4 regions of the Caulobacter sp. Root1472 genome follow, and region 2 is predicted to be linked to each of the others. Evidence: predicted binding sites of a transcription regulator. Region 2 holds the regulator's gene; each other region holds the start of a gene.
What was found. Region 2 encodes LexA, which represses DNA repair genes until DNA is damaged. Its sites were predicted from a motif close to ATGTTCNCNANNTGTTCT; they were not measured.
Positions count from the first base shown of each region.

Region 1: ASD47_RS22335 (ATP-dependent helicase) is a predicted target of LexA. The motif match lies at 2,579-2,596, and genes of this name have one in related genera.
Region 3: uvrA (excinuclease ABC subunit UvrA) is a predicted target of LexA. The motif match lies at 4,159-4,176, and genes of this name have one in related genera.
Region 4: ASD47_RS25045 (ImuA family protein) is a predicted target of LexA. The motif match lies at 1,867-1,884, and genes of this name have one in related genera.

Region 1 is NZ_LMFX01000045.1:200,033-207,487, reverse strand. Features, by position in the region: gene modA (molybdate ABC transporter substrate-binding protein) at 1-645, opposite strand, end outside; gene ASD47_RS22355 (Coq4 family protein) at 737-1,507, opposite strand; gene ASD47_RS22350 (ribbon-helix-helix domain-containing protein) at 1,625-1,852, shown strand; gene ASD47_RS22345 (hypothetical protein) at 2,012-2,248, opposite strand; gene ASD47_RS22340 (hypothetical protein) at 2,272-2,472, opposite strand; gene ASD47_RS22335 (ATP-dependent helicase) at 2,597-5,002, shown strand; gene ASD47_RS22330 (DNA polymerase III subunit epsilon) at 5,063-5,812, shown strand; gene ASD47_RS22325 (AraC family transcriptional regulator) at 5,885-6,739, shown strand; gene ASD47_RS22320 (sugar O-acetyltransferase) at 6,736-7,290, opposite strand; gene ASD47_RS22315 (DNA-binding transcriptional regulator) at 7,367-7,455, opposite strand, start outside.
Region 2 is NZ_LMFX01000001.1:143,583-151,037, forward strand. Features, by position in the region: gene gltX (glutamate--tRNA ligase) at 1-541, opposite strand, end outside; gene ASD47_RS00675 (ComEC/Rec2 family competence protein) at 597-2,804, shown strand; gene ASD47_RS00680 (GFA family protein) at 2,843-3,277, shown strand; gene lexA (transcriptional repressor LexA) at 3,437-4,138, opposite strand; gene ASD47_RS00690 (DUF5990 family protein) at 4,577-4,996, shown strand; gene trpC (indole-3-glycerol phosphate synthase TrpC) at 5,004-5,792, opposite strand; gene trpD (anthranilate phosphoribosyltransferase) at 5,789-6,814, opposite strand; gene ASD47_RS00705 (aminodeoxychorismate/anthranilate synthase component II) at 6,818-7,414, opposite strand.
Region 3 is NZ_LMFX01000027.1:33,603-41,057, forward strand. Features, by position in the region: gene ASD47_RS17855 (hypothetical protein) at 1-96, shown strand, start outside; gene ASD47_RS17860 (hypothetical protein) at 188-1,126, shown strand; gene uvrA (excinuclease ABC subunit UvrA) at 1,170-4,079, opposite strand; gene ASD47_RS17870 (thioredoxin family protein) at 4,244-4,969, opposite strand; gene ASD47_RS17875 (hypothetical protein) at 5,135-5,314, shown strand; gene ASD47_RS17880 (ATP-binding protein) at 5,457-7,235, opposite strand; gene ASD47_RS17885 (DUF1203 domain-containing protein) at 7,346-7,455, opposite strand, start outside.
Region 4 is NZ_LMFX01000051.1:104,012-111,466, reverse strand. Features, by position in the region: gene ASD47_RS25050 (DNA polymerase Y family protein) at 1-1,159, opposite strand, end outside; gene ASD47_RS25045 (ImuA family protein) at 1,080-1,853, opposite strand; gene ASD47_RS25040 (VanZ family protein) at 1,976-2,341, opposite strand; gene ASD47_RS26940 (hypothetical protein) at 2,443-2,658, shown strand; gene serA (phosphoglycerate dehydrogenase) at 2,630-4,210, opposite strand; partial or broken gene ASD47_RS27845 (hypothetical protein) at 4,241-4,330, opposite strand; gene ASD47_RS25030 (phosphoserine transaminase) at 4,354-5,526, opposite strand; gene ASD47_RS25025 (hypothetical protein) at 5,676-6,011, opposite strand; gene ASD47_RS25020 (hypothetical protein) at 6,163-6,492, opposite strand; gene ASD47_RS25015 (ATP-binding protein) at 6,660-7,455, shown strand, end outside.

The DNA.
Region 1 (7,455 bases), on a different contig from region 2:
CTGCTGGATCGGGGCGTGGTCAGCGGCCGGGACCAGCCAGCGCGACCCGCCGGGCTGGTCGATCACCTGCGACAGGGCGACGAAGCCCAGTTCGGCGTTGCCGGTGGCCACATACTGGTAGGCCTGGGTGATCGAGGCGCCCCGGACGATCTTCGGCGCCAGGGCGTCGTAGACCTTGAGCTTGCGCATCGTCTCCACCGCGGCCTCGCCATAGGGCGCGGCGGCGGGATCGGCGATGGCCAGCTTGGCGAACCGGTCCGACGCCAGCACCGCGCCCTTGCCGTCGACAAGGCCTGGCGTCCGGGAATACAGCACCAGCCGGCCGACGGCGTAGGTGAACCGCGCGCCGGGGACGGCCAGCCCCTCCTGCTCGGCCTTCAGCGGTCGTTCCGCATCGGCCGACAGGAACACCTCGTACGGCGCTCCGTGCGCCATCTGGGTGTAGAACTGGCCCGAAGAGCCGAAGCTCAGCGTGGCGGTGTGGCCGGTCTTGGCCTTGAAGGCGGCGGCGACCGCCTTGGCCGGCTCGGTGAAGTTGGCGGCGACCGCCACCTGGGTGTCGGCGGCCAGGACGGGCGTCGCGGCCAGGGCGAAGGCGACCCCGAACAGGGCCAGGCCGACCAGCTTGAAGCGGCGGGTGATCATGCGAACTCTCGAAAAACGGACGCCTGGTGCGTTATGTAGTTCAACTACCGAACGCTGGGAACGGTCAAGCCTTGGCGCCTTTCATGTGCGGCTAGGCTCGGTCGCGGCGCCGCGGCGGGATGCCCTGGTAGGCGGTGTTGGGCGCGATCTTCAGGGTCCGGCGCGCCTCGTCCAGCGGCAAGGCGAACAAGGCCGGATAGTCGACCGCCGGCAGCCAGGCGGCCGCCCGGCCGTTGCGCCAGGCCTCGCGCACCGCCTTGCCGTAGGGCAGGTCCGGCGCCGCCTTCTGCAGATGGCGCGCCCCGGCCAGGGCGATGACCGCGAAGCCCAGGCTACGGGTCTGGGCGTGGGAAAAGGCCACCACGCAGACCTCGCCCAGCGCGTCCGTGCCGTAGCCGGTCAGCACGTGCCAGACGTCGTGAACGTCGCGCATGCGTCGTGCGTACCAGGCCAGGGGATGGGCCGCGTCGACGTCGCCCTCGCGAACCTTGCGGCTTTCCTCGGCCAGGCCCGCGGCGGACAGGCCACGCGGGGCGATGAAGTCACGATAGGCGGCGCCGACCGTGCCGGGGCCGAACTGTTCCAGCCACGCCGGATCCGACAGCCGCTCGGCGAACTCGTCGCGCTCGTAGGCGATGCGGCCGCCCTCGGGGGTGCTCAGCAGCCGGCGGTAGCCGTTCGGGATCGCCTTGCCCGACAAGGCCCGCATGATCTCGAACACCTGGGCGGTGTCCTCCTTGTCGGCGAGCAGGCGCCGGACGGCCCGCAGCGCCCGCAAAGGCTGCAGGTTGAACGTGCCGCGCATCCGCCTCATCGGTTCGCGAGGCTTTGGCCCACCGAGCACTTGCGTGACTGCGATCATGGGGCATGCTCCTGCTGGACCCGATAAAGATGACATGGCGTCATTTTTATTCAAGAGGGTTCAGAGACCCGCGCGGGAACCTTGGCGCACAGCCAAACGGCAATTGGGACAGGCGAGATGGGCAGTCTGAAGAAGCGTTCGATCAACCTGGCCGGCCACGCGACCTCCCTGGCCCTGGAGCCCGAATTCTGGGCCGTGCTGCAGGCGGCGGCCGGGGCCGACAAGATCAGCATCGCCGGCCTGATCCAGCGGATCGACGCCGGACGCGGCGAGCGCCCCCTGGCCTCGGCCTGCCGGGTGTTCGCCCTGCAACGCGCTCAGGCGGGCAAGGCCGGGACGATCTAGGACCTGTGGACAGCTGGGCGTTCAGCGCCGGAGGCTCGCCCTCGTCCTTCGACAGGCTCAGGATGAGGCCGACTTGCAGGGCGGCTGAGTAGAATTCCTCATCCTGAACCTGTCGAAGGACGAGGAATTCGGCCCAAAAGATCTTCGACCGTCCCAGACCTAGCCCTGCTCGACGCCCGGCCCCGGCTTGGGAAGCGGCAGGGGCGCGGGATCGGGCGAACGATGCGGCAGCGCCGGCCTTTCCGGCAGTCGCATCGACAGGTCGGCCGACCGCACGGTCAGCAGGCCGGAGCGCCAGCCGCCGACCACCAGGGCGGCGATCAGCAGCAGCACGCCCAGCAAGGTCAGGCCGGCCACCCCCAGGTGCTGCAACCTGATATCGTGATGACGCGCCATGGCGTCCTCCTCGTTGGCCGACCCTAGCCGGCGGGCTTGGGCGCGTCGGGAACCTTGGGCGCCTCGACCTGCGGAGCGGACACGTTGATGTCGACCCGCTTCTTCTGGGTCACGCCGCCCGCGAAGACGAAGTAGGCGATCACCGCCACCACGACCACCAGGGCCCCGATGATGAACGCCATGCCGGTCCCGCCGCCACCGCTCGTATTGGTTTCTTCAGCCACGTTGGTCTCCCGTGTTGTCGTCCCATTCGAACAAACGGCAGGTGAAGGGCGAAGTTCCTGACAGGGAGGGCGGCGGATCGGCGCAAGGGCTTAAGCCGGACGATCTTTGTGCTACATATGTTCCATGTCCCAAGGCTTCGACTCGTCCCCTTCTTCCGACGGCTTCCCCGGCGATCTTCCCGCCCCCCGCATCTCCGACCTGGCCCGCCCGCGCGGACCGGAGGGTCCGGCGCGGACCTATCTGGAGGGGCTGAACCCCGAACAGCGGGCGGCGGTCGAGGCTACCGAGGGCCCGGTGCTGGTGCTGGCCGGCGCCGGCACCGGCAAGACCCGCGTGCTGACCACCCGCCTGGCCCACATCCTGGCGACGGGCCGCGCCCGGCCGTGGGAGCTGCTGGTCGTCACCTTCACCAACAAGGCCGCGCGCGAGATGCGCGAGCGGATCACCCACATCATCGGCGACGAGGCCGAGGGCCTGCGCTGGCTGGGCACGTTCCACTCCGTGGCGGCTCAGATCCTGCGCCGCCACGCCGAGCTGGTGGGGCTGAAATCCAGCTACACGATCATCGACACCGACGACCAGGAACGACTGCTCAAGCAGTTGATCGAGGCCGCCGATATCGACGCCAAGCGCTGGACGCCGCGCGCCCTGGCCGGACTGATCGACACCTGGAAGAACCGCGGCTGGACGCCCGACCGCGTGCCGCAGAGCGAAGCGGGCGAGTTCGCCAACGGCCGGGGGATCACCCTCTATCGCCAGTACCAGGAGCGGCTGCGCATCCTCAACGCCTGCGACTTCGGCGACCTGCTGCTGCACAACATCACGATCTTCACGGCCAATCCGGACGTGCTGGCCGACTTCCAGCGGCGCTTCCAGTACGTGATGGTCGACGAGTACCAGGACACCAACGTCGCCCAGTACCTGTGGCTGCGCCTGCTGGCCCAAGGGCGCCAGAACGTCTGCTGCGTGGGCGACGACGACCAGTCGATCTATGGCTGGCGGGGCGCGGAGGTCGACAACATCCTGCGCTTCGAGCGCGACTTCCCCGGCGCCAAGGTCATCAAGCTGGAGCGCAACTACCGCTCCACCGAGCACATCCTGGCCGCCGCCTCGGGCCTGATCGACGCCAACAAGAGCCGGCTGGGCAAGACCCTGTGGACCGAGGCCTCGGGCGGCGAGAAGGTCAAGGTCAGCGGCGTCTGGGACGGCGAGGCCGAGAGCCGGATGGTCGCCGACGAGATCGAGAAGGCCAAGCGGGCCGGCCGCAAATACAGCCACATGGCCATCCTGGTGCGCGCCTCGTTCCAGATGCGGGCCTTCGAAGAGCGGTTCGTGATGCTGCAGATCCCCTACAAGGTGGTCGGCGGCCCCAGGTTCTTCGAACGCGCCGAGATCCGCGACGCCCACGCCTATCTGCGCCTGATCCAGTCGCCCGACGACGACCTGGCCTTCGAGCGCATCGTCAACACGCCCAAGCGCGGCATCGGCGACACCTCGGTGCAGAAGCTGCTGCAGATCGCCCGGCTGGAGGGGATCTCCACAGTCGACGCCGCCCGGGTGATCATCGGCGGCGACGACCTGCCGGCCCGCACCCGTACGGCCCTGAGCAACTTCCTGCGCGACCTGGATCGCTGGCGGGCGCTGGCCGCCACCACTCCGCACCAGCGGGTGATGGAGGCGGTGCTGGAGGAGAGCGGCTATACCGACGCCCTGCGCCTCGACAAGGGCCCCACCAGCCAGACGCGGCTGGAGAACTTGAAGGAACTGGTCCAGTCGATGAGCGCCTTCGACACGCTCGAAGGCTATCTGGAGCACGTGTCGCTGGTCATGGACCTGGACAAGGGGGCGGGCGACGACGCGGTCTGGATCATGACCCTGCACTCGGCCAAGGGGCTGGAATTCCCGCTGGTCTTCCTGCCCGGTTGGGAGGAAGGCGTGTTCCCCAGCCAGCGCAGCATGGACGACAAGGGCGAGAAGGGCCTCGAGGAAGAGCGCCGCCTGGCCTATGTCGGCATCACCCGGGCCCGCGAGGAGGCGCGGATCAGCTTCGTGGCCAACCGCCAGGTCTATGGCCGCTGGACCAGCCAGCTGCCGTCGCGCTTCGTCGACGAACTGCCCCTGGCCCACGTCGATGCGGCCTCGGAGACCGGCTATTACGGCGGCGGACCGGGCATGCAGCAGACGGTGTCGTCGCGCTGGGACGATCCGGGGACCAGCACCTTCACCGCCGGCAGCTATGACAGCCCGGGCTGGAAGCGAGCACAGGAGCGCACGGCGGGTTTCAGTGAGCGCGGCGCCACTTGGCGCAGCGGCGGCTCGGCCGCCCGCTCGGCGCCGATCGAGGGCGAAGGCCGGCTGGTCGCGGTCTCGGCCAGCTCGGCGGCCAGCGCCTACACGCGCGGCGACCGGGTGTTCCACGTCAAGTTCGGCTACGGCAAGGTGACGGGCGTCGAGGGCAACAAGCTCAACGTGTCGTTCGACAAGGCCGGCGACAAGAAGGTGATCGACAGCTTCGTGGAGAAGGCCTGAGGCGGAGGGGCAGGGCCTCGCCCCTCCCCTAACCGTGCGACCGGGCCCATATTCCCCTGCATGGCTGCTTCCCGCCTCCGCGTGATCGATCTGGAGACCGCCGGAAACGGTCCGCATGACGTCTGCGAGATCGGCTGGCAGGATGTCACGCTGGGCCCGGACGGCCGCTGGCGCGTCGACGAGGGCCGGGGATCCCGACTGGTCAATCCCGGTCGCCCGATCACCCCGGAAACCATGGCGGTGCACCACATCATCGACGACGACGTCGCCGGCGCGCCGTTCTGGAAGGCGGTGGCGGGCGAGGTCCTGAAGCCCGAAGGCGGCGTCCAGGCCCTCGCCGCCCACCGCGCCGCCTTCGAACAGCGCTACTGCACGCCGAGGTTCACCGGCGGCGCGCCCTGGATCTGCACGTGGAAGTGCGCTCTGCGGCTGTGGCCGCACCTGACCAGCTTCTCCAACCAGATGCTGCGCTACCAGCGCAGGCCCGAAGGCCTGGTCCGCGAGCTGGGCCTGCCGGCCCATCGGGCCCTGCCGGACGCCTACGTCACCGCCCATCATCTGCGCGACATGCTCGACGAAGCCCCGCTGGAGCAGCTTCTGGCCTGGAGCCGCGAGCCGGGCCTGCTGCCGCGCGTGCCCGCCGGTCCTGAACGCGGCAAGCCCTGGAATCGCCTCGGCATCGAAACGCTGCGGGCCTTCGCCCAGGATCGCGACCCGAACCTCCGCTTCAGCGCCGAAACCGAACTGCGCCGCCGAGGCGAGACCGCGGAGCCGACGGCCGACGAACCGGCGCAGCGGACTTTGCTCTGAGGGCAATCGCGATCAAATAGCCGCTGGAAGCCCGCGCTATCCCTGCTGCATGCTTCGTCGCGAGACCCGCCCATGAACCCTGTCGAGAAAGCCATCTGGTTCATAGAAGGCCATTTCGCCCAGCCTCTCGACCTGGACGACATCGCCGAGGCCGGCGGGATTTCGCGTTTCCACATGTCCCGCGCCTTCGTGGTCGCCACCGGTCGCCCGGTGATCGGCTATCTGCGCGCGCGGCGGCTGTCGGAAGCGGCGCGGGCGCTGGCGCAAGGGGCTCCCGACATCCTGTCGGTGGCCCTGGAAGCCGGCTACGGCTCGCACGAAGCGTTCACCCGCGCCTTCCGCGACCAGTTCGGGGTCACGCCCGAACAGGTGCGGGCCAGGCGCGATATCGCCAACCTGACTCTGGTGGAGCCCATCATGCTCGACAGCACGCCCCGCAACGACCTGCCCCCGCCTCGCTTCGAAGACGGCCGCCCGCTGCTGATCGCCGGCGTCCAGCAGCACTATGACTGCAACGACGCCGGCGCCGGCATTCCCAGCCAATGGCGACGGCTGGTCCCCCACCTGGGCCACATCCCCAACCAGGTGGGCGGCGACCTGGCCTACGTCACCTACGGCGTCTGCGCCAATGCCGACGACCACGGCGACTTCGACTATCTGGCCGGGGTCGAGGTCACGGCCTTCTCCGACCTGCCGGCCGGGTTCTCCACCCTGCGCATCCCGCCGCAACGCTACGCGGTCTTCCGCCACGCCGAGCACATTTCCACGATCCGCGCGACCATGCGGGCCATCTGGACCGTCTGGCTGCCGGCCTCGGCCTATGACGCCGCCGACGCGCCGCTGTTCGAGCGCTACGGCTCGGAGTTTGATCCGCGCACCGGCGAAGGCGGGCTGGAGATCTGGCTGCCGGTGAAGGCGAAGGCCTAGCCGCGAACCCGGGCCGGATTGCCCACCACCGTCGCGCCCCGGGGCACATCGCGGGTGACCACGCTGCCGGCGCCCACGATGGCGTCGTCGCCTATGGTCACGCCGGGCAGGATGATCGATCCGCCGCCGATCCAGACGTTCTCGCCGATGCGGACCGGGCGGGCGTATTCGATGCCCGTCCGGCGCTCGACCGGATCGCGCGGATGCTCGGCGGTGTAGATCTGGACATGTGGCCCGATCGTCGTGGCCGCGCCGATGGTCACGGTGGTGACGTCCAGGATCACGCAGTTGAAGTTGAGGAACACGCCCTCGCCAATGGCGATGTTGTAGCCGTAGTCGCAGTGGAACGGCGGCCGGATGCTGACGCGGTCGCCGACCTCCGCCAACAGCTCGCGCAGCAGGGCGTGACGCTCCGACGGCGGCAGGTCCAGGGCGTTGTAGCGTCCCATCCAGGCCGCCGCCGCCTCGTGATCGGCCATGACCTCGGGATCGACGGGGCTGTAGAGGTCGCCGGCCAGCATGCGCTGCTTGTGGGTGCGGACGTCGGTCACGAGGCGGAGACTCCTTGCTCGCCCTCTCCATGCCAGACGTGGGACCTGGGGACAAATTGAGGGGCGTCCGGCCGCTTCAAAACCGCTCCAGCGCCTCGCGCACCATGTCCGGCGCGTGATCGATCACCCGCAGATAGGCCGTCAGGGCGGCGTCCGGCCGGGTCT
Region 2 (7,455 bases):
CGCGCAGCAGCACCAGGTCGTCCAGGTCGGCGTTGTTGAAGGTCACCGGACCCTTGACCAGGTCGTCGACCAGGGTCGTGCCCTCGGTCGGTCCCTTGAAGCGGATGACGTGCGGCAGGCTGGGGTCGTTGGGCGGCGGGGCGTCGCGCCAGGGCGAGCGCAGGGCCGGACCGCCGGCCCGCGCGGCCTCGCGGGCCGCGGCCAGCTCCTCGACGGTCATCCAGCAGCGATAAGCGCGGCCGGCGGCCAGCATCTCCTCCACCACGGCGCGGTGACGGTCGGCGCGGCTATACTGGAAGACCACCTCGTCGTCGGACTTCAGGCCCAGCCAGTCCAGGCCTTCGAAGATCGCGGCGACGGCCGCCTCGGTCGAACGCTCGCGATCGGTGTCCTCGACGCGAACAAGGAACTTCCCACCCGTATGGCGTGCATATAACCAGTTGAACAGCGCGGTGCGTGCGCCGCCGATATGCAGGAAGCCGGTTGGCGACGGGGCGAAGCGGGTGACGACGCCTGAGGGGGGCGAGGGGGAATTGGTCATCGGGATCAAGGCTGACGAACTGGAGGCCACGGACGTGGCGAGGACGTCACCGGACATGTCCGGTGGCTGGGCGGCGCGTCTTAGCACGCGTCTTCGCGCGCGTCCTAGCGTGGGAGCGGTAACAGCTTCGCTGATCGACGAGATCGACGCCAATCGCGAGCGCTGGATGCTGTGGTCGCCGGTGGCCTTCGGCCTCGGCGCGGCCGGCTACCTGGAACTGAGGGCCGAGCCGTCCTGGGCGTTGCTGGCCGGACTGGCGGCCGGATTGGCGATTCTGGCGGCGCTGATCGGGCGGCGGTCGGCGACGGGGCTGTCGGTGGTCCTGGTGCTGGCGACCTTCCTGGCGGCCGGGGCGCTGGCCGGCAAGGTCCGCTCGCACGCGGTGGCCGCGCCGATCCTGGCGGGCGAGCGGACGGTGATGACGATCGACGGCTTCGTGGTCGACGTGGTCAGTCCCGGCGCGGGCGGGCCGCGGCTGCTGATCGCGCCGGTGCGGATCAGCCGCCTGGCTCCGGAGGACACGCCCAAGCGAGTGCGGGTGACCGTCGAGGCCGAGGACATCCCCGCGCCCGGCCAGGCGATCCGCCTGCGGGCCATGCTGGGACCGCCGCCGCCGCCGGCCGCGCCGGGAGCCTACGACTTCGCCCGCGACGCCTGGTTCCACGGCGTGGGCGGCGTCGGCTTCGCGATCGGACAGTCCCAACCCGCCACCCTGGACCCGCCGCCGTGGCGCCTGCGGGCGGCCATGGCGGTCAACGCCTTCCGCTGGCGGCTGGCCAGCCGCATCGTCGAGGACATGGGCGTGGCGCGCGGCGGCGTCGCCGCGGCCATGGTCACCGGCCACGAGGCCTGGATCACCCAGGACCAGACCGACGCCATGCGCGCTTCGGGCCTGGCCCACATCCTGTCGATCTCGGGCCTGCACATGGCCATCGTCGGGGGCTTCGCCTTTGGCCTGGTGCGGCTGCTGATCGCCGCCTGGCCCTGGGCGGCGCTGCGGGTTCCGGGCAAGAAGGTCGCGGCCGTGGCGGGCCTGGCGGCCGTCGCGACCTATCTTGTCATTTCGGGCGCGCCGCCGCCGGCCCTGCGGGCGGCGATCACCGCCACGGTGGCCTTCGCCGCCATCCTGTTCGACCGGCAGGCCATCACCCTGCATGGGCTGGCGATCGCCGCCCTGGTCATCCTGATCGTCCAGCCGGAGTCCGCGGGCGCGCCAGGGTTCCAGATGTCGTTCGCCGCCACCGCCGCCCTGGTGGCCCTGGCCGAGGCCTGGCCGCGCCCGGTGCGGGAGATTTCCGCCCCCTGGTGGATCCGGGCCATCCAGGGCGCGCTCAGCTGGCTGGCGGTCAGCGTCGGCGCCAGTTTCGTGGCCGGCATGGCGACCGGGCCGTTCGCCATGCAGCACTTCAACCGCGTCGCCGTCTGGGGACTGCCGGCCAACCTGCTGGTCGCGCCGCTGTCGTCGTTCGTGATCATGCCGTTCCTGGCCCTGGGCGCGGCGCTGGAGCCCTTCGGCCTGGGCCGGCCGTTCCTGGCGATCGCCGGCTGGGGCATCGCCGCGATGATGGGGATCGCCAACGGCTTCGCCAGCGCCGGCGGCGCCCAGAAGGTGGTGGCCAGCGGCCCGCCGTTCACCCTGGCCCTGGCCTTCGTCGGCCTGATGCTGCTGTGCCTGTGGCGCGGCCGCCTGCGCTGGCTGGGCGCGCCCCTGGCCCTGGCCGTGGCCCTGTGGCCGCGCGCGGCGCCGCCCGACGCCTGGATCGCGCCGGACGGGACCACGGCGGCCGTGCGCCAGGGCCGCGAGGCGGTGCTGCTGCGCCCCGACGCCCGCCGGTTCGGGGCCGAGCTGTGGAGCCGTCGCCGCGGCCTGACCCTGCCGGACAGCGCCGCGCCCAGCCCGCTCTACGCCTGCGACCGGCGCGCCTGCGCCCCCGCCGCCGGAGCGCCCGTGGCCCTGGCCCTGTCGTGGAGCAAGGCCGCGCCCGACGCCGACGGCCTGGCGGCGATGTGCGCCGAGGCCGAGATCGTGGTGCTGCGCGGCGTCGCGCCGTCCATCCCCCCGGCCTGCCGCGACCGCATCGTGCTCGACGCCGACGACTTCGCCGCGGGTGGGGCGGCCGAGCTCTATCGGCGCGGCGGCGAATGGTGGATCGTCTGGGCCCAGCCGTTGAGGGGCGTCCGACCGTGGACTGGACCGCCGCCTGAACCCCGGTGGATGCCCGACGGGCCGATGACCCGTTCGCCGAACGCAAAGGCCTTCTGAGCCGAGCGGCGCTTCGGGCGTTTAGGCCGGGACGAGCGATGGAGACGATCATGGAGCGGGAAGGCGGGTGCGCGTGTGGGGCGGTGCGCTATGTCACGACCGGCGGACCGCTGCGGGTTGGGCTGTGCCACTGCCTGACCTGCCGCAAGCGCCATGGCGCGCCGTTCAACGCCTTTGCGGCGTTCCGGGCGGACAAGGTGCGGATCGAGGGTTCACCGGCGATCTGGACCGGCGCCGAGCACGGCCTGATCCACGGCTGCCCGACCTGCGGCTCGCCGTTGTTCTGGACGGCGGCCTCCTGGCCTGAGAATGGCGAGGGGGACGGCGAGATCGAGATCCACCTGGGCGGGCTGGACGAGATCGGCCAGTTCACGCCGCAGTACGAGGTCTGGGTCAAGCGTCGCGAGCCCTGGCTGCCGCCGTTGAACGTGCCGCAATATGTGGAGAACCGGCCGGCGGGGATGGCGACCTAGGGGGCTTTCGTTCCATCGCCCAAACTCCGCTCATCCCGGCGAATGCCGGGACCCAGATGGCATGGTCGAGCGCCAAAACAGAAAGACGCCGAGTCCGTCCAATCAGACTCGGCGCCCTACGATCTGGGTCCCCGCATTCGCCGGGATGAGCGGATGAATCTAGTGATACCGCCGGATCAGCCCCACCAGCTTGCCCTGCACCTCGACCTGGTCGGGACCGAAGATGCGGGTTTCGTACTTGGGGTTGGCGGCCTCCAGGGCGATCGAGCCGCCCTTCTTGCGCAGGCGCTTGAGGGTGGCTTCCTCGCCGACCAGGGCCACGACGATCTCGCCGCTGTTGGCCGTGTCGCCCTTGCGGATGATCACATAGTCGCCGTCCAGGATGCCGGCCTCGATCATCGAGTCGCCTTGGACCTCGAGCACATAGTGCTCGCCGGCCCCCAGCATGGTCTCGGGCACCGGCAGGCGCTCACGCTCGTGCTGGATGGCGTCGATGGGCGTGCCGGCGGCGATGCGGCCCAGAATCGGCAGCTCGCGGGTGTTGTCGGCGGCGATCGGCGCCGGCGCGGCCGGAGCCTGGCCGCCGCCTTCCAGCACCTGGGGCTTGAAAGCGCCGCGGCCCTTCGGCGGCGCGGCCGCGGTGGCCTGCTGCGGCAGCTTGACCACCTCCAGCGCCCGGGCCCGGTGCGCCAGGCGGCGGATGAAGCCGCGCTCTTCCAGCGCCGTGATCAGTCGGTGGATGCCCGACTTGGACGCCAGGTCCAGCGCCTCCTTCATCTCGTCGAAGGAGGGGGAGACGCCGGTCTCCTTGATCCGTTCGTGGATGAACATCAGCAGCTCGTGCTGCTTGCGCGTGAGCATGTCCGGCCTCGCCAGTCGTCGCGGAACAAACCGCAAACCTCTGTGAATGTTCTCTAGGTGTTCTTCGTTGATGTCAAGTTAACGGTGTTCGGCGGAGAGGCGGTCGAATTCGCCTGTAAATTCAAGCCTCGGGCGTCCCGGATCGAACATCCAGGCGGGCTGGAGCGCAGCGCATTACCGAGAATCGGTCCCGCACGCCGCGCGATTGACCCACGCGGCCAAGGCGGCTGTAGTCGCGCCGGGATATCGGGGGAGACCGTCATGCACGAGGTTTGGCTGCTGAACGCCGGATAGCCGCGGGCCTTGTGGAGGACGCAGCCTTGACCCCGCGGTTCGGCGACGAACCCGCCGTATCGCAAGCGCAAGGCGGCGCGGATCCCATTCGTGTGGTGATGCGCCGAGACGAAACATCGAGCGTCACGGGCGCAGGAGGGTTGTATGGCGGCGGGTCAAACGATCAGGCTCAGGCTGACGATCCAGGACCCGGTCCCGGGGGTCGCCTACAGCTTGCAGAACAAGAAAAGCGAAGCGGTCGGGCAGGTCGTCGCCGCTGGCGGACCGCTGTCGTTCGATGTCCCCGTGCGGATCACGCCGGGGCCGAAATTCCTGGGAGAGTTCGTCCGCAGCGAAGGGCCGGTCCGGCGCTTCGTCTACATCGCCATCGGAGGCCAGGCCGGCCTGGCGGCGTCCCCCTGGAGCCGCCGCGCCAAGATCGACATCCACGCCCTGCCGACCGACCTGCTGGAGCAGGCGCTTGCCGGCAAGATCCTGGAGGCCCGCCTGCCGGGCAGGGACAAGGACGGCGGTCCGGCCTGCGCGGCGGTGCGCCCGCTCGGCGCCTGGCGGGTCGTGGAATGATCCAGCCCTAGCCCAGCAACGCCTTGGTCGCCGCCGCCACGTTCACCTGCCGCATCAGGCTTTCGCCGACCAGCATGGCCTTGGCGCCGGCTGCTTCCATGCGCACCACGTCGTCGTGGACGAACAGGCCGCTCTCGGTGACCAGCAGGGCGTCGGCGGGCGCCTGGGCGGCGAGACGTTCGGTGACGGCGAGGTCGACCACGAAGCTCTTGAGGTCGCGGTTGTTGATCCCCACCAGGGTGGAGCCGAGCTTGCCGGCCCGCTCCATCTCGGCCTCGTCATGCACCTCGACCAGGGCGTCCATGCCCAGGCGAGCGGCTTCGCTCATCAGGTCGGCGGCCAGGGCGTCGTCGATCATCGCCAGGATCACCAGGATGGCGTCGGCGCCGAGGGCGCGGCTCTCGGCCACCTGCCAGGGATCGACGAGGAAGTCCTTGCGGATGCAGGGCAGGGCGACGGCGGCGCGGGCGTCGATCAGGTAGCCGTCGGCGCCCTGGAAGCTGGGGCCGTCGGTCAGGATCGACAGACAGGCCGCGCCGCCCTCGGCGTAGGCGCGGGCCAGGGCCGGCGGGTCGAAGTCGGCGCGGATCAGGCCCTTGGACGGCGAGGCCTTCTTGATCTCGGCGATCAGCGACAGCTTGCCCGGCGCATGGCCGGCCTCCAGCGCGGCCTTGAAGCCGCGCGGGCTGCTGGCGGCCTTGGCGGCGGCGTCGACCTGGGCGAACGCACGCCGCCGTTTACGATCGGCCACGTCCTCGCGCTTGTAGGCGGCGATCTTGGCGAGAATGTCGGTCATGCGGCGATTTCTGAATTGGTGGCGGCGACCAGGCCGGCCAGGGCCGCCTTGGCCCGGCCGTCGTCGAGCACCGCGCCGGCCAGCTCGACACCCTCGCGCAGGGTCTCGACCCTGTCGGCCACCAGGAAGGCGGCGGCGGCGTTGAGCATGACGATGTCGCGATAGGCGCCCTTTTGGCCGTCCAGCAGGGCGGTCAGGGCGGCGGCGTTGAAGGCGGGGTCGCCGCCGGTGATGTCGGCCAGCGCCGCGCGCGGCAGGCCCACGGCCTCGGGGGTGATCGTGAACAGCCGCAGGGACCCGTCGCGCCATTCGGCGACCTCGGTCTCGCCGGTGGTGGTCAGTTCGTCCATGCCGGCCCCGTGCACCGACCAGGCGCGCTCCGCTCCCAAGGCCCCAAGAGCCTTGGCCACGGGTTCGACGAAGCGATGGGCCGAGACGCCGACGACCTGGCGCTTGGCCCCCGCGGGATTGGTCAGCGGGCCCAGCAGGTTGAAGATGGTGCGGAAACCCAGCTGCTGGCGGATCGGCGAGACGTGCTTCATCGCCCCGTGGTGCGACTGGGCGAACAGGAAGCAGATGCCGGCGGTGTCCAGCGCCTGGCGCTGCTGGACGAGGGAGGCGTCGATATTGACCCCCAGGGCGGCCAGGACGTCGGCGGTGCCCGACTTGCTGGTGATCGCCCGGTTGCCGTGCTTGGCCACCTTCAGCCCGCCGCCGGCCGCCACGAAGCCCACGGCGGTCGAGATGTTCAGGGTGTGCAGGCCGTCGCCGCCGGTGCCGCAGACGTCGACCACGTCATAGGGGTGGTCCAGGTGGATGGCCGCGCGGCGCATGGCGCGGGCGCAGGCGGTGATCTCGCCCACCGTCTCGCCGCGCAGGCGCATGGCGGTGACCGCCGCGGCCACCTGGGCGGGGGTCGGCTCGCCGCGCAGGCAGGCGGCGAAGAAGGTCTCGGCGTCGTCCTCGTCCAGGGTCTGGCCGTCGGCCAGCTTGGCCAGCAGGGGCTTGAAGGCGTCCGACATCGCCTAGACCCAGATCGCCGCGTCGCGCTGGACCTTGGCCAGGTCCAGGAAGTTGGCCAGCAGCTGGTGGCCGCCCTCGGTGGCGATCGACTCCGGGTGGAACTGCACGCCGTAGACCGGCCGGGTCTTGTGCTGGACGCCCATGATCTCGCCGTCCTCGGTCCAGGCGGTGATCTCCAGGTCGTCGGGCAGGGTGGCCTTGTCGACCGCCAGGCTGTGATAGCGGGTGGCGATGAACGGGTTGGGCAGGCCCTTGAACACGCCCTGGTCGTTGTGGAAGATCTTGCTGGTCTTGCCGTGCATCACTTCCTTGGCGCGGATCACGTCGCCGCCATAGGCCTGGCCGATGGCCTGGTGGCCCAGGCACACGCCGAGAATCGCCAGGTCCTCCGGCGCGCCGCGCAGCAGCGGCAGACAGATGCCGGCCTGGTCGGGGGCCTTGGGGCCCGGCGACAGCAGCACGGCGTTGGGCCGCAGGCCCAGGGCCTCCTGCACCGACAGGTCGTCGTTGCGATGCACGACGGTGTCGGCCCCCAGCTCGTTCAGATAGTGGACGAGGTTGTAGGTGAAGCTGTCGTAGTTATCGATGACCAGGATCATGACGCCGCCTTTCGCCGCTTGCTTCTAGGGGCAACCACGCC
Region 3 (7,455 bases), on a different contig from region 2:
CATGCCCTGGCGGTCGCGGTGCTGGTAGCGCCGATCGGCCATGCCTACCGCTGCCTGAAAGGCGATCCCGTCGACCAGGGCGCGGTATTTGATTGAGCCCAAGGCCAAGTCGCTCACCCTGGGCTCGAACGCTTGCCATCCGGCGCGCGCAACGCAAGGATGCGTCTCAGGTTTCGAGGGGGTTTAGATGCAGTTCAAGGTGACGGAAGCCGCGTTCGAGGGCTTCCGGCTGATCCGACGCGAGCCCAGGACGATCGCGATTTGGGCGGTCTTCAGCCTGGCCGCCGGCGTGGCGTTGACAGCGGCGATGATCGCGTCCGGCTTTGGCCGCTTCATGGGCGCGTCGACCCAGGGGACCATGACGACGGAGGCGCTGACGGGCTTCCTCGTCGGTGAGGTGATCGCGATCGGCGGGGCGATCCTGATCGCCTCGATCATGGGCGCGGGCGTCTACCGGGCGATCCTACGGCCGGCGGAGTCGCCGCTGACCCGGCTGCGGCTGGGCGGCGACGAGTTGCGGCTGGTGCTGTTGTCGGTGATCATGGGGGTGGTGTTCACGGTCCTGACCATCGCCCTGGCCATCCCCGTGGGCCTGTTGGGCGTGGCGATCGGCGTCGGCGCCAGCCTGGGGCAAGCCGGGGCCGAGCCCAACGCCGGAGCCATGGTCGGCATCGTCCTGGTGGTGCTGCTCGGTTATATGCTGGTCATCGCCGGCCTGGTGTTCTTCGCGGTCCGGCTCTCGCTGGCCGGCGTCATGACCTTCGCCGAACGCCGCCTGCGAGTGTTCGAGTCCTGGCGGCTGACCAAGGGACGCTTCTGGCGGTTGCTGGGCTGCTACGGCCTGGCCGTGGTGCTGATGCTGCCGATCTACATGGTGATGATGACGCTGTACTTCGCCGTCACCTTCGCCTTTTCCGGGGGCGATGTCGGCCGGGCGATGGGCGAGATCGCCCAGCCCGACATGACCTCGGTGGCGGCCTATTTCAATCCGGCGCGGATCGTCTATCTGGTGTTGGCCGGCGCCATGGGCGGGGTGCTGAACGCGGTGATGTACGCCCCCGCCGCCGCCGTTTATCGGGAAATCGCCGAGACCCGGCCGGAAAACCAGGCCGAGGTGTTCAGCTAGTCCTGGCCGGAGCGAAGCGGTTAGCCGCCTCGCCCCGACGGGCTCAGGCCCGCTTGGCCGCCTTCAGGGCCGCCACGCGTTCCAGCCGCCGCTCCTCGTGGCGAGCCAGCACGTCCTTCAGATAGCGGCCGGTCCAGCTGGCCTCGACCTTGGCCACGTCCTGGGGCGAGCCCACGGCGACGATCTCGCCGCCGCCGTCGCCGCCCTCCGGACCGAAGTCCAGCAGCCAGTCGGCGGTCTTCACGACGTCGAGGTTATGCTCGATGACCACCACGGTGTTGCCCTGGTCGACCAGCTCATGCAGCACTTCCAGCAGCTTCTTGGTGTCCTCGAAGTGCAGGCCGGTGGTCGGCTCGTCGAGGATGTACAGCGTGCGGCCGGTGGCGCGCTTGCTGAGCTCTTTCGACAGCTTCACCCGTTGCGCTTCACCACCGGACAGGGTCGTGGCCTGCTGGCCGACCTTGATGTAGCTGAGGCCCACCCGCTTGAGCGTCTCCATCTTGTCGCGGATCGGCGGCACGGCCTTGAAGAAGTCGGCGGCCTCCTCGACCGTCATGTCCAGCACGTCGGCGATGGTCTTGCCCTTGAACAGGATGTCCAGGGTCTCGCGGTTGTAGCGCTGGCCCTTGCAGACGTCGCAGGTGACGTAGACGTCGGGCAGGAAGTGCATCTCGATCTTGATCAAGCCGTCGCCCTGGCAGGCCTCGCAGCGGCCGCCCTTGACGTTGAAGCTGAAGCGGCCGGGGCCGTAGCCACGAGCCTTGCTCTCCGGCAGCTGGGCGAACCAGTCGCGGATCGGGCCGAAGGCGCCGGTATAGGTGGCCGGGTTCGAGCGCGGGGTGCGGCCGATCGGCGACTGATCGATGTCGATAACCTTGTCGAAGTTCTCCAGCCCCTCGATCCGCTCGTGCGTGGCCGGGGCGTCGCTGGCGTTGTTCAGGCGACGCGCGGCGGCCTTGTACAGGGTCTCGATCGTGAAGGTCGACTTGCCGCCGCCCGACACGCCGGTGATGCAGGTGAAGGTGCCGACGGGGATCTCGCCGGTGACGTCCTTCAGATTGTTGCCCTTGGCGCCGACGACCCTCAGCATCTTCTTCTTGCTGATCGGGCGGCGTTGTTCGGGCACCTCGATCTCGCGCACGCCGGTCAGGTACTGGCCGGTGACGCTTCTGGGGTTGGCCATGATGTCGGCCGGCTTGCCCTCGGCGACGATCTCGCCGCCGTGCACGCCGGCGGCCGGACCCATGTCGATCACATAGTCGGCGGTGAGGATGGCCTCCTCGTCGTGCTCGACGACGAGGACTGAATTGCCCAGGTCGCGCAGGCCCTGCAGCGACTGCAGCAGGCGGGTGTTGTCGCGCTGGTGCAGGCCGATCGACGGCTCGTCCAGCACATAGAGCACGCCGGTCAGGCCCGAGCCGATCTGGCTGGCCAGGCGGATGCGCTGGCTCTCGCCGCCCGACAGGGTGCCCGAGCCGCGCGACAGGTTCAGGTAGTCCAGTCCCACGTCGACCAGGAACCGCAGGCGGTCGTTGATCTCCTTCAGGATCCGCCGGGCGATCTCCATCTGCTTGTCGGAGAGGTGGCCCTCCAGCGCCGTGAACCAGTCGCGGGCCGGACGGATGGCCAGGTTCGAGACGGCGGCGATGTCCTGGCCGTGAATCTTGACCGCCAGGGCCTCGGGCTTCAGGCGCTTGCCGTGGCAGACCTCGCAGGGGGTGTCGGACTGGTAGCGGCCCAGTTCCTCGCGCACCCAGCTGCTGTCGGTCTCGCGCCAGCGGCGCTCCAGGTTCGGCAGCACGCCCTCGAAAGGCTTGGCCACCTCGTACTTGCGGGCGTTGTCGTCATAAGTGAACTTGATCTTCTCGCCCTTGGAGCCCTGCAGCACCACCTGCCGCGCGCTCTCCGGCAGCTTGTGCCAGGGCTCGTCCATCGAGAAGCCGTAGTGGCGGGCCAGGGCCTGCAGGGTCTGGGTGTAGAGCGGCGAAGGCCCCTTGGCCCACGGCGCCACCGCGCCCTTGTGAAGCGACTTATCCTTATCTGGCACCACGAGGTCGGCGTCGAAGGCGAGCTTGGCGCCCAGGCCGTCGCAGGCCGGGCAGGCGCCCGCCGGGTTGTTGAACGAGAACAGGCGCGGCTCGATCTCGGCGATCGTGAAGCCGCTGACCGGGCAGGCGAAGCGTTCGGAGAACAGCAGCCGGCGCGGCTCCTTCTCGCCTTCCTCGACATTGGCCCATTCGGCGACCGCGAGGCCGTCGGCCAGGCGCAGGGCCTGCTCGATCGAGTCGGCCAGCCGCTGCTCCATGCCGGCCTTGGTGACGATGCGGTCCACGACCACGTCGATGTCGTGCTTGAACTTCTTGTCCAGGACCGGGGCGTCCTCGATCGGATAGAACTCGCCGTCGATCTTCAGCCGCTGGAAGCCGGCCTTCTGCCACTCGGCGATCTCCTTGCGGTATTCGCCCTTGCGGTCGCGGACCACGGGGGCCAGCAGGTAGAGGCGCGTGCCTTCGGGCAGGGCGGTGATCTTGTCGACCATCTGGCTGATGGTCTGGCTCTCGATCGGCAGGCCGGTGGCCGGCGAATAGGGCACCCCGACCCGCGCCCACAACAGGCGCATGTAGTCGTGGATCTCGGTGACCGTGCCCACCGTCGAGCGCGGGTTGCGCGAGGTGGTCTTCTGCTCGATCGAGATGGCCGGCGACAGGCCCTCGATCAGGTCCACGTCCGGCTTGCTCATCAGTTCCAGGAACTGGCGTGCGTAAGCCGAGAGGCTCTCGACATAGCGGCGCTGGCCCTCGGCGTAGATGGTGTCGAACGCCAGCGAACTCTTGCCCGAGCCGGAGAGGCCGGTCAGCACGACGAGCTCGCCCCGCGGGATGTCGACGCTGACGTCCTTGAGATTGTGCTCCCGCGCGCCGCGCACGCGGATGAAGTTCAGTTGTTCAGCCATGTTTTCCGGAACGCGTGAGGCCGTGAGGGGAGCCACGGCGAGACGGCTATATGTAGGGCCCGGAACGCCGATTAACACAAGAACAAGGTGCGAACAAATGTCGCGATGGCGGCACGTGGCGGCAGACTGCTGACATCAGATGTCAGCAGGGGTTCAGCGACGCCTCAGAGCCGCGCCGCCGCCAGGATCGGGCCGCCGTTCCTGGCCTGGACCAGCACCGCCGTGCGAAGGACGGGGTCGGCGGGCGGCTTGGCGGCGAAGCCGACCGGAGCGCCGGTCCAGCCGCCCAGGCGGGTCAGCTCCACGACCACGTCGCGGTGGGGCAGGGTCTTGCCGTTGTTCTCCCCGCGCTGGATGGCCACCTGCCGCACGCGGGGATCGTAGCGCACCAGCCAAACGTCGGCGCCGGCCTTGGGCGCCTGGCCCGCCCCGATCTCGACCCGGCCACGCGACAGGGCCACGGTGGCGTCCATCGTCGGGCGGGCCCGGCGAAGGGCCAGGTCCAGGTCGCGGGCGTTCGTGCCGATCAGGTCCTCGCGACCTTCGATCACCATCTGCGGCGTGCCCAGCTGGGCGCCCAAACCGCGTGCGTAGGCCTTTTGTCGGTCGGTGTAGGCCGGCTTGGCGAAGGTGTCCTTCCAACCGAGTTGGTCCCAGTAGGTGACGCCGAAACTCAGGGCCAGCACGTCCGGCCGGTCGACGATGGCGTTGAGGTTGGCGTTGGCCGGCGGGCAGGACGAGCAGCCCTGGCTCTGGAACAGTTCCAGCACCACCGGCCGCTGGGCCGTGCCGCCCGCGCCGGACATCGACCAGGCGCCCACGGCGGCCGCCAGGGCCGCGCCGGCCGCCAGGCTGGCCCAGGCCGTCCTGCGCATCATTGTCCGGGTCATTGGCCGCGTTCCTCGTTGATCTCGAGGGTTCAGTTCGCGTCGGGGCGGCCGAAGGTTACGGCGTTCACGAACAATAAACCGCCTTTGGAAGGGCGACCTTCAGCACCCATGGCGTCTATGTCCGGACGGATCGCGCGTCGGGCGCGCCGAAGGGGGACGACGGGCGTGGCCAAGACGGCGGCGAAAAACGATGCGAAGGCGCCGGCCAAGAGCAAGTCCGGCAAGGCCGCCAAGGCCGCTCGCCAGCGCTCAGAGATCGACGACGTCATCACCCTGGCCGTCTGCGTCGCCTGCACGATCTGGGCCTTCAAGATCATCGTCGACCTGGGCGTCCTGAGCTTCTGACGGTTGGTCAAAGCCGCGCGTCACCGCAAGGTTTGGCGCGCGACGATCAATCCGCCCTGGGGAAGGACCGTCGTGCGGCGGGGATGTTTTCAAGGCGGCAACGGCCATTTCGGCGTGTTCGAACCGTAGGGTGTTCGCGAAGCTACGACGCGCCGCCCAGCGCCGCGTCCAGCGCCGCCGCCAGCCGCTGGGCCGCGATCGGCTTGGCCACGAAACCGTCCATGCCGGCGGCCAGGTAACGGTCGGTCTCGTGGGCCAGCACGCTGGCGGTGACGGCCAGGATCGGGGTGCGGGCTCGGCCTTCGGCGCTCTCGCGCGCGCGGATGACCCGGCCGGCTTCCAGCCCGTCCATGCCGGGCATGTGGATGTCCATCAGGATGGCGTCCCAGGACCCGGTCTCCCACAGGGCCACCGCCTCGTGCCCGTCGCAGGCGACGTCGCAGGCGACGCCCAGGTGGCCCAGCATGGCCTGGAGGACGGTGCGGTTGACCGCGTTGTCGTCGACGACCAGCATCTTCAGCGCGCCGTCCAGGGCAGGGGCGGCGCCAGCCGCCTCGACGGAAGGCGGCTGAACGAGAGAGCCCAACGCCGGGCAGGGGACCGCGAAGGTGAAGCGCGCACCGCCGCCCGCCGGACTCTCGAAGCCGATCTCGCCGCCCATCAGGGTCACCAGCTCGCGGCAGATGGCCAAGCCCAGGCCGCTGCCGCCCGAGCGGCGGGTGCTCGAGCCGTCGACCTGGACGAACTTGTCGAAGATCTGGGCGCGGCGTGTTTCGGGCACGCCCATCCCGGTGTCGGTGACGGCGCAGGTCAGGGTGGCGGCGTCCCCGCCGAGCAGCACGACCACGCCGCCCGCATCGGTGAACTTGATGGCGTTGGAGATCAGGTTGCTCATCACCTGGCGCAGCCGCGCGGCGTCGCCATCGCGCCAGCCGCCGGCCCGGGGCGCGATCTCCAGGGTGAAGTCCAGGCCCTTGTCGCGGGCCAGGCCGCCATAGAGCTGGCGCAGGGTGTCGGCCAGGGCGTCCAGGTCGAAGGGGGCGCGGACGACCTCCATCTTGCCCGCCTCGATCCGCGAGATGTCGAGCACGGCGTTGATCACCGCCAGCAGGGCGGCGCCGGACTGACCGATCAGGGCCAGGCGGGCGCGCTGCCGGGCCGACAGGGTGTCGCGCTCCATGGCCTGGGCCATGCCCAGCACGCCATTCAGGGGCGTGCGGATCTCGTGGCTCATGGTTTCGAGGAACTCGGTCTTCGCGCGGCTGGCGGTCTCGGCGGCGACGGCCAGATCCTGGGCCTCGGTGCGCAGGCGGCGGTTCTCCTCCAGCTCGGCCTCGAGCTTGCGGTTGAGAGCGTCCGACGCCAGGCGGGCCCGCAGTTCCCGCATCATCGCGCCCCGCATCAGGGCGGACATGCCCAGGGCGGCGAAGGCGCCGGCCACGCCGATGAAGCCGTACTGGCCGACCAGGTCGCCGGGCGCGTTGCGGGCCATCGCCAGCAGGCCGATGATCGCCGCGCCTACGCTGGCCAGGGCCACGCGCCAGGTCGGGGCCGAGGTGGCGAAGGCCAGAGCCATCAGCACGAAATAGACCAGCTTGGCAGGCTCGAAATGCAGGATCTGGTAGGCGACGACATTGGCCATGAACAGGGCGTTCATCGCCAGGGCGGCCGTTTCCAGGCCCGGCATTTCGGGCGGCCGAGCCTTCAGCCGACGCCAGAGCCAGAAGCCGGTCGCGGCGGTCGCCAGCGCCAGGCTCTCCAGCACCAGCAGGGCTACGCCCCGCTCGTAGAAGGGATGAGAAACGCTGATCAGGCTATAGTAGGTGGCGGCCGCCAGCAGATAGCCGCGCAGGATCGGCACGCACGGGCCGACGATCTCCCGAGTCGGAATCGGTTCCGGCTTGCCAATCGCCTGCTTCATGAGCCCCCGCCCGTGGTTTCCACCGCTGACCTTGATGGACGCTAGGCGATCCAGGTTAAGTCGCCATTGAGAACGCTACCGTTCCTGGACCAAGCTCGAGCCGAAGAAACCTAGGCGGCGCGATCAATCCGCGCGGCGTAGCAGCCGGGCTTGGCGTAGTGGGCGTGCAGATAGGCCACGCCCGGATCGGCCAGCATCCGCTCGATCACCGGCTCGGCCG
Region 4 (7,455 bases), on a different contig from region 2:
CGACCTCGGCGGCCCACAGGGTGACGACCTCGATCCCGAAGCCCGGATCGACCGTGTCCAGCTTCGGCTTCAGCAGCTTGGCGATGCGGGCGGCGTCGCGGCCCGGGCGCGACAGGCCGGCCCGCACCGGCTGGTCCTTGCCGTCCAGCCGGTGGAAGACCAGCTCGAACCGCCGCGCGCCGCGCCCCTCGGCCTCCAGCCGGGCGCACAGCAGGGCGCAGATGTCGCCGGTGACCCGCTCCAGGTCGGACAGGGCGCTGATCGGCTCGAAGAAGGCCAGGCGGTCGAACCACGGGGTGGCGGGGCGGCGGAAGACCAGGGCCTCGCGGGCCGCGCCCAGGGCCTGGTCCAGGCGCATCACCGCGGAAAGCCCGAACCGCCGGGCCAGCTGGGCGCGCGGCAGGGCCAGCAGCTGGCCGACCTGGAACAGGCCCAGGCGCGGCAGTTGGGCCTGGGCCGCCTCGTCCAGCCGCAGGGCCGCCACCGGCAGCGGGGCCAGCAGCGGGCCCTGGCCGTCGGGCGGGACGATCGTGCGATCGGGGCCGTAGCGGGCCAGGGCCCAGGCCGCGCCGGGGGTGTCGGCGATCGCCCCGCGGGCCGGCGCGCCCCAGCGCTCCAGCCGCGCCAGCAGGTCGTCCAACATCAAAGCCTCGCCGCCCCACAGGTGCGACACCCCCTCGACATCGAGGAACAGGCCGTCCAGCCCGTCGATGGCCACGGCCGGCGAGAAGCGCACGCACCAGTCGCAGAGGATCTCCAGCGCCGCGCGGTCGCCATCGGGGTCGTGGTCGGCGGTGAGCAGGTCCGGAACCAGGGCCGCCGCGTCGGCGGCCTTCTGGCCGACGAACAGGCCCAGGGCCGCGGCCGCGTCGTCGACGGCGGCCAGGCGGCGCGTGCCGCCTTCTGTGGCGACCAGGGCGACGGGGGGAGGAGGCAAAACAGGCCCTCCCCCTGCGGGGGAGGCGGTCGCGAAGCGACCGGCGGGGGGCGTGATCGGAAGGTCGACCCGGCCACGGGCCGGCGGCCTATGATTCCCCCCTCCGTCGGCTTCGCCGACACCTCCCCCACGGGGGGAAGATCTAGGCGGTGCGACGGTATTCTTCCTCGCCCATGTCGTGATCGGCCAATTGCGACACCAGACGGAAAGGATGCGGGCCATCGGCGGCCTCCGCTTGTTCGAGGATCCAGGCGCCGGGACGGCCGCCCCGGCAGCGTTCGAGTTCGACCCGCCAGCGCGGCGGGCCCAGGCCCGGGTCGCCCGGCGGCGGCTGGCTGGGCGCGGCGGCGATGCGCCAGCGGGTCTGGGCGGCCGCGCCGGAGACCTCGCGAACCTTGCCGGCCGGGCCGCCATAGGGCCGTCGTCGCAGCAGCACCCCGGTCGCGCCGCGCCGTTCGCAAGCCAACTGCAGGCGGCGGCCGGCCTTGAGGTCGGGACTCTGCGCCTCGCCGATCGCCGCGGCGACGCCGACCGTGGCCAGGGCGTCCTCCAGCACCGACAGCACCTCGGCCTCGTCGCGAGCCTTGACCTGGATCAGCCGGCCGGTGGGAAAGCCCAGCCCGACCAGGCCCGGGGCGTGCAGGTCGGCGCGCCGCATCACCCAGACCACCGCGCCCCACGCGGCCAACGGCCGCAAGAGCAAGGCGGAAAAGCTCGCGGGCGCGGCGCCGGTCTCTTCCTCCAGTCCGGCCCCGCCCACCTCGTGCCAGCCGCCGCGCGGCAGGCCGCCGGCCGGAAAGCAGCCGTCGATGCGCGGATCCCCGAACGGCAGGACGGGAGGCGGAGTCCGAGTCCCCGCCTCCAGGGCGGCGATCTGGGCTCTCAAAGCCGAAAGGGCGGGCTTCGCCCCGGGCATCCCTGCATCTCCGATGTTCCACTTTTGTTCTGATCCTCCGGGCATGGAGAGTCAAGCGGAGCCGGGTCGCGATTCAGGGATGCGCTGGAATGACGCGCCGAAGGGGCGGAACGAGGACCGGCCTAGAACCGCGGCTTGGCCCGCCACCACTGGCTGACCAGCATCGGTCCGAACGCCGCGCTGATGCCGCAGGCGTCGGCGAACAGGTCGAACCACGAGGCGTCACGGCCGACGAAAGCCTGCAGGATCTCGATCGCCCCGCCGAACGCCAGGATCGCCAGGCCGATGCGGTGCAGCCGGCTCTGCGGCAGGGCCAGGCTGGCCAGGATGCTGAGCACGTAGAAGACCAGGAAGTGCTTGGCCTTGTCCCAGGGGATCAGGCCGATGCTGTCGTCGTCGGGCAGCAGGGCCTTGGCCAGGGCGAAGGCGGCGGCGGCCAGGAAGACGATGAAGACCAGGCGGTTGATCTTGCGGGCGCGGAGGGACATCGGGGCTCCTGGCTGGGACCGTCCGCACCTAGCCGGTCCGGTGAGGCTTGAAAATGGCCGGACGGCGTCTTGGCCGGATCGCCTCGTCGATTGCACCGGATCTGCACGCTCTCTTCCTTCTCCCCTTGCGGGAGAAGGTGTCGGCGAAGCCGACAGATGAGGGGTCGATGAACGCGAAAGCCGCGCCCAGCCTTTCGACCGGACGCGGCTTCGAACGCCTGAGAAACCCCTCATCCGACCTGCTACGCAGGCCACCTTCTCCCGTAAGGGGAGAAGGATCGGAGTCCCCTAGAACGTCAGGGCGCGGGCTTCCTTGACGTGTGGCAGGGCCTGAATCTTGGCCAGCAGGGCCTCGTCCGGGGCCTGGTCGACGCCGACCAGGGCGATGGCGTCCTCGTCGGCCGAGACACGGCCCAGGTTGAAGGTGGCGATGTTGACGCCCGCCTCGCCCAGCAGCATGCCCAGGGCGCCGATGAAGCCCGGCTTGTCCAGGTTGTTGATGTAGAGCATGGCCGGCGAGAAGCCCGCGTCCAGCTCCATGCCCTTGACCTCGACGATGCGCGGCGCGCCGGCGATCACCGTGCCGGCGAAGGCGCGCTTGCCCTTCTCGGTGGTGATGGTGATGCGCATCAGGCTGTCATAGGTGGGGCTGACCTCCTGGCGGCTCTCGGAGACGGTGATGCCGCGCTCCTTGGCCACGGCCGGGGCGGAGACCATGTTGATCTCGGCCAGCATCGGCTTGAGGATCCCGGCCAGGGCGGCCGAGGTCATCGGCTTGACGTTCAGCTTGGAGACCTCGCCCTCGAAGGCGATGTCGATGGCGGAGATGCCGAAGTCGACCATCTGGCCGGCCAGGGCGCCGATCTTCTCGGCCAGGGCCACGAACGGCTTCAGCTTGGGGGCTTCTTCCGCGGTGATCGAGGGGCTGTTCAGCGCGTTGGTGACCGCGCCGGTCAGCAGGTAGTCGCTGACCTGTTCGGCCACCTGCAGGGCCACGTTCTCCTGGGCCTCGCTGGTGCTGGCGCCCAGGTGCGGGGTGGCCACGACCTTGTCCGAACCGAACAGCGGGTTTTCCTTGGCCGGCTCGGTGACGAACACGTCGAAGGCCGCGCCGCCGACATGGCCGTCGTCCAGCAGCTTGCGCAGGGCCACCTCGTCGACCAGGCCGCCGCGGGCGCAGTTGACGATCAGCACGCCCTTCTTGGTCTTGGCCAGGTTCTCGGCCGACAGGATGTTGCGGGTCTTGTCGGTCAGCGGGGTGTGCAGGGTGATGACGTCGGCGCGGGCCAGCAGGTCTTCCAGCTCGACCTTCTCGACGCCCATCTCGATGGCGCGCTCGGGCGAGAGGAAGGGGTCGTAGGCCACGACCTTCATCTTCAGGCCCAGAGCCCGGTCGGCGACGATGCCGCCGATGTTGCCGGCCCCGATCAGGCCCAGGGTCTTGGCGTACAGCTCCACGCCCATGAAGCGGTTCTTTTCCCACTTGCCGGCCTGGGTGCTGGCGTCGGCGGCCGGCAGCTGGCGGGCCAGGGCGAACATCATGGCGATGGCGTGCTCGGCCGTGGTGATCGAGTTGCCGAACGGGGTGTTCATCACCACCACGCCCTTGGCCGTGGCGGCGGGGATGTCGACATTGTCGACGCCGATGCCGGCCCGGGCGATGACCTGCAGCTTGTGGGCGGCGGCGATCACGTCCTTGTCGAGCTTGGCGCCCGAGCGGATGGCGATGCCGTCATAGTCGCCGATCACGGCGATCAGTTCGTCTTTCGACAGGCCGACCTTGATGTCGAAGTCGACGCCGCGGTTCTTGAAGATGTCGACGGCGGCGGGGCTGAGCTTGTCGGCGATGAGGACGCGGGGAGCGGTCATGTGGGGGATTCCTTACGGAGAATTCGGTGCGCGCCCTCGTCCTTCGACAAGCTCAGGATGAGGGCTACTGAAATGCGGCAGTCCGGAATCCTCATCCTGAGCTTGTCGAAGGACGAGGATTTCAGCCGCGAAGTGGGAGACGCTTAAGCGGCGGCCAGTTCGGCCGAGACGGTGGCGAACGCCCAGTCAAGCCAGGGCGTCAGGGCCTCGAGGTCCGAAGCCTCCACCGTGGCGCCGCACCAGATGCGCAGGCCGGCCGGGGCGTCGCGATAGCCGCCGATGTCGAGGGCCGCGCCCTCCTTCTCGAGCAGGCTGGCCAGCTTCTTGGCGAAGTCGGCCTGGGCGTCGTCCGGCAGGGCGGCGATCGTGGGATCGACGACCTTCAGGCACACCGAGGTGTTGGAGCGGATCTCCGGCGTGGCGGCCAGGAACTCGACCCACGGGGTGCGGGCGACCCAGTCGGCCAGCACGGCCAGGTTCTGGTCGGCGCGAGCCTGCATGGCTTCCAGGCCGCCGATCGAGGCGGCCCACTTCAGGGCGTCCAGGGCATCTTCGACGCACAGCATCGACGGCGTGTTGATGGTCGCGCCCTCGAAGATGTCGGCGGCGATCTTGCCGCCCTTGGTCATGCGGAACAGCTTCGGCATCGGCCAGGCGGGGGTGTAGCTCTCGAGGCGGGCCACGGCGCGCGGCGACAGGATCAGGATCCCGTGCGCGCCCTCGCCGCCCAGGGCCTTCTGCCAGGAGAAGGTCACGACATCCAGCTTGGTCCAGTCCAGGTCCTGGGCGAAGGCGGCGCTGGTGGCGTCGCAGATGGTGATGCCTTCACGGTCGGCCGAGATGAAGTCGGCGTTCGGGACGCGGACGCCCGAGGTGGTGCCGTTCCAGGTGAAGACCAGGTCCTTGGCCGGATCGACCTTGGACGTGTCGGGCAGCTGGCCGTAGGGCGCGTCGAGCACCTCGACGTTCGGCAGCTTCAGTTGCTTGGTGACGTCGGTGACCCAGTCCTTGCCGAAGGACTCGAAGGCCAGCAGTTGGACCGGGCGGGCGCCCAGCATCGACCACATCGCCATCTCGACGGCGCCGGTGTCCGAGCCGGCGACGATGCCGATCAGGAAGTCGGCGGGGACTTCCAGCACTTGCCGCGTCTGGTCGATGGCGGCCTTCAGGCGGCCCTTGCCCAGCTTGGAGCGGTGCGACCGGCCCAGCACGGCGTTTCTGAGATTTTCGGGGGTCCAGCCGGGCCTTTTGGCGCACGGGCCGGAAGAGAACTCGGGGCGAGCCGGGCGGATCGCCGGCTTGGCGAGGGTCGTCATATCGATGTCTCCCATCCTTACAGATGGACTGCATCCCGTTGGGGGGATGTGGCCCGCCGGCGACAAACTCTTTTTCGACGGCGATGGCAAGGAGAGATTTTGCGGCGGAACGAACGAATCGTCCGCGGCCGGCAATTATTTTGCGGCGGTCAGTTTTCGCCGGCGCGTCGCCGCTTGCGCCAGGCCAGCAGGCATCCGGCGGTCAGGCACACCAGCACGCCCAGGCTGACCAGGTTGTTCACCATGGCGTAGAAGGTGTCGTACATCTTGCCGCCCACCAGATAATAGGCGTGAAGACTGAATTGCGCGGCCTGCAGGAGAACGGCGACCCCCAGCCAGGCGGTGGTGTACCGCATCGCCATCACCATCAGCCCGGCGCCGAACAGGCCGTCGACCAGGAAATAGCTGGGCTTCTGGATCGCCTTGTCCGGTATCAGGCCGATCAAGGTAATGGCCAGAGACATGACCACCACCAGCAAGGCCACTTGCCGCTCGACTCGCCCGCCCAGGCGCCAAGCCAAAAGGCTGACGCCTAGAATCAATGTCCAACCAAAAATGAGCAGGAAATCGAGATGCATACCTTGGGCCTCTAACCTAGATTAGGGGCCCAAGGTATTAAACTATTTGCAATGTAACTTAGACGGCGACGCGCAGATCGGTCTGAGCCGAGCCCGCCGGCTTGCTGATCACGCCGATCAGCTTGGTGCGGATACCGATGCGCAGACGGACTTCGTCCAGTTCAGCGTGGGCTTCGACGACCGCGGTGCGGGCGGCGGCCAGGGCGGCGACCGCATCGGCCAGCTTGGCCGTGGCGCCGTTGGCGACGACCGACGACAGCTCCAGGTCCTTACGAGCCTGGATCAGCTCCGCCGTCATTTCCATGGTTTCCACCATCGCGGCGTCGATAGCCGACTCGGTGGCGAACAGCTTGTTGGCGACACGTTGAGCAACGAAAGCCTTTTCCACACCCATCTCCCTTAACAAAAACCTAAGGGAGAAGGTAAACCAGATGTTAAGAGAGCGGAAAGAAAAACAACCGCTAGCGTTAGTTTGTCGCGGCCGGGGGCCTGGGCGGAAGTGAACCGTTAGGAAGATCGCGCGACAATAACGGCCGAAATCCACCTGGACGGGTCATGACCGACCAAAGCCGCCGCCCTGAAGGCACGCCGCACGCGCCGTTGCAGGCGCGAATCGCCAGCGTCGCGCTGACCACCACGGTGGTCGCGCTGCTGGCCGCGTGCGTGTGCTTCATGCTTCAGCAGTGGAGCGTCGCCCGCCAGGAATCCCAGGCTAATCACGCGATCCTGGCCCAGATGGTGGCGGCCGGCGCCGCCGCGCCCCTGGCCGATCACAACACCGTCGGCGCCTATCGCGCCCTCGAGGCCGTGGCCAAGGCGCCCGGCGTGGCGTCCGTGCGCCTGACCGACATGCAGGGCCAGGTGGTCGCCCAGGTCGGCGCTTCGCAGGACGCCGAGGTCGACACCCTGGTCCGCCCGATCAAGCTGGGCTCGCGGCAGGTCGGCGCCCTGTCCCTGTCGGCCCGCCGCCCCAGCCTGACCGACATCATGGCCCGCGACCTGGCCCTGACCGGCACCCTGTTCTTCGGCTCGGCCGGCCTGGCGATCCTGCTGGCCAACGGCCTGGCCCGGCGCATGACCAAGCCGATGGAGCGCCTGTCCAGGGCCATGCGCGAGGTCGCCGCCGACGGTCGCTTCAAGCCGGTGGAGGAGTCCGCCGACGACGACGTCTTCCACAGCCTGACCTCCAGCTTCAACCATCTGGTCTCGCGGCTGGAGATCAACGACCACGACCTGCGCGGGGCCATGGCCGAACTGGTCAAGGCGCGCGACGACGCCAATGCCGCCAACGTCCTGAAGTCACACTTCCTGGCCAATATGAGCCACGAGATCCGCACGCCGCTGAACGGCG